One region of the Kinneretia sp. DJ1R-11 genome, then DNA from elsewhere that is predicted to be linked to it. Evidence: predicted binding sites of a transcription regulator. Region 1 holds the regulator's gene; the other holds the start of a gene.
What was found. Region 1 encodes FliA, which starts transcription of late flagellar genes. Its sites were predicted from a motif close to CTAAAGTTTNNNNNNNNNNNGCCGNTA; they were not measured.

Region 1 (3,362 bases):
GACACCCTGATCCGTCACAAGCTGACCGTGCTGGGCGTGACCAACGGCCAGCGCGTGCCCGAAGACTGGCACCGTCTCTCGGCCCAGGCTCTGGTGCAGCGCGCGCTGCGCAGCACGGCCGCCGGCGCCTGGCGCATGGACAGCGCCGATGTGAACCTGATTTTCGCCGGAGGGCCCGCGCTTGGCTCTTCGCACACTGCCGCCATGGGCATGTTCTGAGCCCTGACGCAGCAGCCAACCGAGACTCACCCATCATGCGCGACGCTCACAGCACCTCTTCATCCCACGCCCCGCAGGACCAGGCCCATGGCTTGCGCCGCCTGTTCGCCAGCTCGCGGGTGCGCTTCATCCCAGTCGTCAGCAACCCCCATGTGGTGGGCGGCGGCGTGCTGCTGGAAGGCTTGTGCGCGGCCTTTGCCGAGCTGGGCCTGCACACCCTGGTGGTTGATGCCGGCGAGAGCTCGCCCAAGCCCTCTGAGCTGGCCAGCGTGGACCTGGCCTCTTGCATTGAAAGCCTGTCCAAGGATGTGTCTTACCTGGCCGCCCGCGGCCTGCCGATGCGCTATATCAATGCCAACGGCTCGGCCGCCCAGTTCCTGGAAGCGGTGACCGATGCCGCTCCCTTTGCCGATGTCGTGCTGCTGCACGCCAGCGCGGCCGAACTGGCCCGCGTGGTGGCCCTGCGCGAGGTGCGCCCGGTGCTGCTGGCTGACACCGACAGCATGAGCGTCACCCATGCCTACGCCGGAATGAAGTGGTTGGCCAGCCGCGCCGGCCTGATGGTTTACAGCCTGCTGCTGGCCAGCTCGCCGCAGCTGCGCCTGTCCGACCGCATTGCCCAGCAGATCAGCTCTTGCGCCGATGGTTTCCTCGGTGCCGTGCTGCGCGACTGGGCCTGCCTGGATCCCAAGACACCGCCGACGGCACCGGTCTCGCCCGAGATCCGCCATCTGGCCCGTGAGTTGCTGCTGGCCGCCCCGCCAGGAGCCGCGCTGGAAGCCTCGGTCAACGCCAGCCCGCTGCGCCCGCCCGTGCGCATGACGGCCGCTGCCCGCCCGGCCATGGCTGCCACCTACTGATTGCCGCAGGAGCTGATGATGTATACCGCCAAAGGCCGCCTCGATAACTCCTCGCTGATCAAGCAGTACAGCCCCCTGGTGCGACGACTGGCGCATCAGATGATCGCCAAGCTGCCCGCCAATATCGAAATCGACGACCTGATCCAGGTCGGTCTGATCGGCCTGACCGATGCGCTCTCGCGCTTCGACATTGGCCAGGGTGTGCAATTCGAAACTTTTGCCACCCAGCGCATCCGCGGCGCCATGCTCGACGAGCTGCGCGGCGGCGACTGGATGAGCCGCGGCACCCGCCGCCAGCAGCGCGAGATCGAAGGCGCGGTGCGCAAGCTCGAGCAGCAGCTGGGCCGAGCGCCAGTCGAGAGCGAGATCGCCGCCGAGATGAAGATCCCGCTGGACGAATACCAGGACTTGCTTGGCAAGGTACGCGGCACCCAGCTGGTCTACCTCGAAGACATGTCGGGCGACGAGGGAGACGAGGACTTCCTCGATCGCCATGTCGCCGACCACAGCAACAACCCCATGTTGCGCCTGCAGGACCACCGCATGCGCGAGGCCCTGGTGGCGGCCATCAAGAACCTGCCCGAGCGCGAGCAGCACATGATGAGCATGTACTACGAGCACGACATGAACCTGAAAGAGATCGCGGTCGTGCTCAAGGTGACCGAATCGCGCGTCTGCCAGCTGCACAGCCAGGCCATCGCCCGCCTGCGCGTCAAGCTGCGCGATTGGTAATTCTCCGCTTCAGCGGCGCCCGTCGGACTTTGCTGCTAGCCTGCAAGGCAGCCGGGCGACTCGTGCCCAAGGGGAGGGGCCTATGTTTTTCGGAATGAAGCGGGGCACGCCGGGCGCGCCTGCAGGGGCGGACCCCAAGCCGCGATCGCCCCAGGCCGCAGCCGACGGCAGCCAGGCTCTGACCCAGCTGGTCCAGAGTCTGTCACGCTCGGTGTCCCATGTCGGGCGCGATGCCGCCGAGGTGCGCGGCGTGCTGGAAGACGCCCAAAAGGTGGTGAACACTCAGTGCGAAGCCATGGGCGCCCTGTCCGGCGAACTGGTCCAGGTGCAGCAAGCCCAGCAAGGCATCAACCAGGCCACCGAGCAAAGCCGTCACGCGGTGCTGCGGGCCCGCCAGTCCCTGGCTGGCATTGGCAACGAGGTTGGCGGAATCGTGCAGACCTTGCGCGAGGTGTCCGACGCGGCTTCAGACATCAGCAAAATCGCCCTACAAACCCGCTTGGTCGCCTTCAATGCATCGGTGGAGGCCAAACGCGCTGGCGAGGCCGGGCGCGGCTTTGGCGTCGTCGCCGATGCGGTCAAGGACCTGGCCGGCAAGGTTGACGCTTCCTCCAAGGCCATCATGGGCACTTTGTCGGCTCTTGATGCGCGCATCGAAGTGTTCAGCCGCGAGCTGCGCAGCGATGGGGGTCAGGCACACAAAAGCGCCATTCACCAAGCCTTCGCCGATGTCGAGCATGATGTCGACCGCATCGCCAGTTCAGCCCAGCAAAGCGAGCGCATCACAGCCTCACTCGGCGATCGTGCGATTGAACTGGAGCAGGAGATCCAGCAGGCCATGATCAGCCTGGACAGTGCCGCGCAGTGCAGCAATCGTTTCCTGAAGCTGTCAGAGGAGCTGATCGAGCAGATCGCGGCCTCGGGCATCAAGGTCGAGGACGCGCTGTACATCGAGGCGGCGCAGCGCGGCGCCGCACAGATTGCCGAGTTGCTGGAGCAGGCTTTGCAGAGCCGCAAGATCTCCATGCAGCAACTTTTCGATGAGCGCTATCGCCCGGTCGCCGGCAGCGAGCCGGCTCAACATTTGAGCGACTTTGTCGAACTCGCCGACCGCCTCTTTCCGGCTGTTCAGGAAGCGATGCTGCAGCTCAGCGACAAGGTGGTGTACTGCATTGCCGTGGATCGCAATGGTTATGTGGCCACCCACAACAAGAAGTACTGCCAGCCGCAGCGCCCCGGCGATGTGGTTTGGAACACGGCCAACAGCCGCTACCGGCGCATTTTCAACGACCGCACCGGCCTGGCCTCGGCCCGCAATCAGCGCCCCTTCCTGTTGCAGACCTACCGCCGCGATATGGGCGGCGGCCGCTTCGTGCTACTGAAGGAGGCCTCGGCGCCCATCACCGTGCAGGGTCGCCATTGGGGTGGCTTGCGGCTGGCCTTTGGCTTCTGAACCCTTGGCGCGCTCCGAGCATTAGAGTCGCCAGCAAAAGCCAGCGAAGCAGGTCTGGCTAGGCGGACCGGTGCAGACAGTACGCTCAGTACGGCAAG
Region 2 (3,362 bases), on a different contig from region 1:
AGGGTGGGTTCGAATTCGGCGTCCGCGGCGCTGTCCATGGTCACATCAGGAAATTCGCTGCCCTTGTATCGCGTCAAGCTACAGGCCTTGGGCCGCCCGGTCGCCGGGTCCACGGCCTTGGCGCTGCCGGCCACGGTCGGGCCGCAGTCGCAGGGCATGCCCTGGCTGACGCCCCAGCACCAGTTCGGCCCGCGATGGAAGCTGACGAACATCGGCGTGCGTTGGCTGACACTCATTTCGCGCGCATTGCGCAGGTCCACCAACAGGCTGTTGGCCGCTTCGCGCAGCTGCTGGCGCTGTAGATGGCCGCGGTAATTGGGCACGGCCACCGTCATGATGACGGCCAGCACGGCCATGACCACGGCCGCTTCCAGCAAGGTGAAGCCCGCTTGCTGGCGCTGGTGTTGCAATTTGCCGTTCATGCGGCGGCCGGCTTGCGCAGCAAGCGGGCGGTTTTTTGCACTTGTTCGATGTAGTACTGCAAATCGCGTGTGGCCATGGGGTCGAGCTTTTCGAACAGCAAGCCCAGTTGCTGGCTGCCGTCGTCCTGTGGGCGGGCGTGCTGCAGGCGCAAATCGGCCGTCAGCCGGGTGTGGCGGTCCAACTCCACCAGAACGCCGCTCAGCAAGGAGCCGGCCGCCGGGGCGTCTTGCCCGGCCGGCAGCTGCAGGGCCAGACCGCCCAGGCTGAGGTCGAGCACGCGCAGGCTCAGCAACTCGCCGGAGCCGGTCGGCAAGCTGAAACGGGCTTGCGGCGTTCGCCCGTTGGGGCGAACTCGGAAGGCCTGGCGCCGCTGGAAGCGGTAGAGCACCAAAGGAAAGCTGGCCTGCATCACGGCCTGGCCGCTGTTCTCTGTTGGTGCGTCGGGCTGCACCAGCAGCAAGCCCTCGACCTCGAACTGCAGGCGGATCTGGTCCAGATAGGCGACCGCGGTGAGCTCTTCGGCGCCCAGCAGCGCGGGCAAGGGGCTGCCGGCTGCGGGTAAATCCAGGAGCAGTCGGCCCGAGGCCGCGTCCACACTGCACAGGCTGCTCTGCACGCTCAGACCCGCGGCATTGCTGAGGATCAGGTGGCTGCGCTCGCTCTGCAGGCGGCGCAGCAGGGTCAGGATTTCTCCCGGCGCCTGAATACGAAAATCGCCCGAGTCGGCTGGAGTGGCCGGGTCGGGCGTGGTGGAGGGCGTTGAATGGCTCATGCGAGATTCGTGCTGCCCGGGGCACTCAATTCGGCCCCAAGCTGTGGTTAGACCGGCGGACTCAGTGCAAGGTCTTGCTCTTGCCGGTCAGGACTTGGTCCAGATCGTCCAACCAGGGCTCGGCCAGGTGGCGGATCTCTGCGTCGTTGAGCAGGATGCGCTGCATGATGCGCGTCTTCAGTCGGCTTTCCTCGGGCGCCAGCTTTTCGTTGCCGGCCGCATGTTTGAGCTGGGAAATCAACAGGACGCAAGCGCCCTCGAGCTTGACGACTTCGTCCCAGTTGCCGGTGCGGGCGGCCGAGAGCATGTCGGCGCTGGCTTGCTCGATGGCTTCGTAGTAGCTCAGAAGTTGGGTGTTCATCACAAGTTCCGGAAGATGCAGGGGGATGGGGGCAGGGCGTACGGCTGTGTCGGTCAAGCAGCCCGCTGGACTTCAGGCGACTGCGCGATTGCGTTCCAGGCATCGCGCACCGGCGTTAGCAGGCGTTGGCATTCTTCGATGCGGGCGCTGTCGCCATGCAGATTGGCCTGGGTCAGGCGCATGCACAGATAGGCGTAGAGGTCACCGAGGTCTTGGGCCAGCGGTCCGGCCTCCAGGTTCAGGGTGGACTTCAGTCCCTCGTCCAGGATGCGAACTGCACGGCACAGTGAGTTGTTCTTTTGCGCTGTGTTGTTGCTGGCGATGGCCACCAGGGCTTGATTCATGGCGTCGAAGATGCCGTCGAACAGCATGCTCACCAAGCGATGGGGGCTGGCACTCTGGACGTCGGTTTCCAGGCCCACCTTGCGGTACATCGAGGCGCGCTGGGTCCTGGATGCAAACGGGGAAGAGGCGTTACCGTACATGGGGAGCTTTCTCAGGGGGTCTTGTTGACTTGTTTTCGACCCCGGGCCGGCGAACTTGAGTGTCCTGCGCGGCTCTGCGCCTCTGCAGACGCGGCCTTGCCAAAAGCGCGAAATATGACGCAGCTGCGGCCCGAGTGCTTGCTGGCGCAGTGGCCTGCAAAGGAAAACGGCGGCGGCCTCTGGTGAAGCCGCCGCCGTGACAGCGGGGTGGTTTGAGCAGCAGGCCGCGCGCTCAGGCCTGGATCTACTTGTTCAGCATGGCCATCTGCTGGCTCACATAGCTGGACAGATTGTTCAGCTTGCCCATCTGCACATCGAGCGCGGTGTAGCGAGCGCGCAAGCGGGTTTCGGTCAGTGTGGCCTTGTCCTCCAGCTTGGAGCTCTGCAGTCCATTGCCGGTGATGCGGTCCTGCAAGCCTTTTTGCCGGGTGCTCAGGCTGCTGTCGATGCCCAGGGCCAGGTCGGCGAATTTACGCATGCGCTGGGCCAGGCCGTTGTTCTCGGCATTGCTGCTGTCAACACCCATGAACAGCTGTTTGATGCTGTCCAGGTCGGCCATGGAGGTTTCCAGCTTGGCCGTGTTGACCTTGATCGTGCCGTCGGCACTGGGGTCCAGGCCCAGGTCGGACAGGCGACTGAATTTGCCACCCAGAGTGGTGGATCCGCCGCTGACGCCGCGCAGCCCAGACTGCACGCTGAGCACCGAGCCCTCGCCCTGCAGGGCCCCAGCGGTTTTGTTGGCCTGGTCGTACTTGGTCTGGTCGCGCAGCAAGCTGGCCACCGAGTTGTAGGCAGTGCTGAAGTCATTGATGGCCTTCTTGATGGCCTCTTTGTCCGACGCGATATTCAGCGTGACTTCGCTCGTGGTGGTCTTGAGCAGGTTGATGGTCAAGCCGTCAATGGACTCCTTGAGCGTGTTGGTCTCGGACTCGATATCCAGACCATTGAGCTTGGCCAGAGCATTGCCGGCTGCCTGGTTCTGTGTGGTTTTGGACAGCTCAGGGCTGCGCGGGTCGAAGGACAGCGCATCCAGGCCCTGGCCGTCGAGCAGTCCGTCACCGTCGACCACGGCGACGCGGAAGCCGTTGCTGACCCCGGTTTCGGTGGAGCGCATCACCAGGCGCGAGCCACCTTGGTCGGTGACGATGGAAGCCTGTACGCCGGCTTTGGCGGCATTGATCTTGTCGCGAATCTGGGCAAGCGAATTGCTGCCGTCGCTGATGTCGATGCTGATGGCGCTGGCACCGGCCTTGGGGTCGAAGCCGGTTTGGTCGGCATTCCAAGTGCCGAGCTCGATGGTCAAGGTGCCCTGACCGATCGG

Region 2: the regulator FliA is predicted to act here: its motif matches at 2,075-2,101, upstream of fliS (flagellar export chaperone FliS).

The regions. Positions count from the first base shown of each region.
Region 1 is NZ_JAJIRR010000006.1:266,185-269,546, reverse strand. Features, by position in the region: gene flhF (flagellar biosynthesis GTPase FlhF) at 1-219, shown strand, start outside; gene LNV23_RS12920 (MinD/ParA family ATP-binding protein) at 255-1,079, shown strand; gene LNV23_RS12915 (RNA polymerase sigma factor FliA) at 1,098-1,811, shown strand; gene LNV23_RS12910 (methyl-accepting chemotaxis protein) at 1,894-3,264, shown strand.
Region 2 is NZ_JAJIRR010000020.1:5,271-8,632, reverse strand. Features, by position in the region: gene LNV23_RS22670 (pilus assembly FimT family protein) at 1-422, opposite strand, end outside; gene LNV23_RS22665 (flagellar brake protein) at 419-1,195, opposite strand; gene LNV23_RS22660 (flagellar protein FliT) at 1,257-1,556, opposite strand; gene fliS (flagellar export chaperone FliS) at 1,610-2,041, opposite strand; gene fliD (flagellar filament capping protein FliD) at 2,286-3,362, opposite strand, start outside.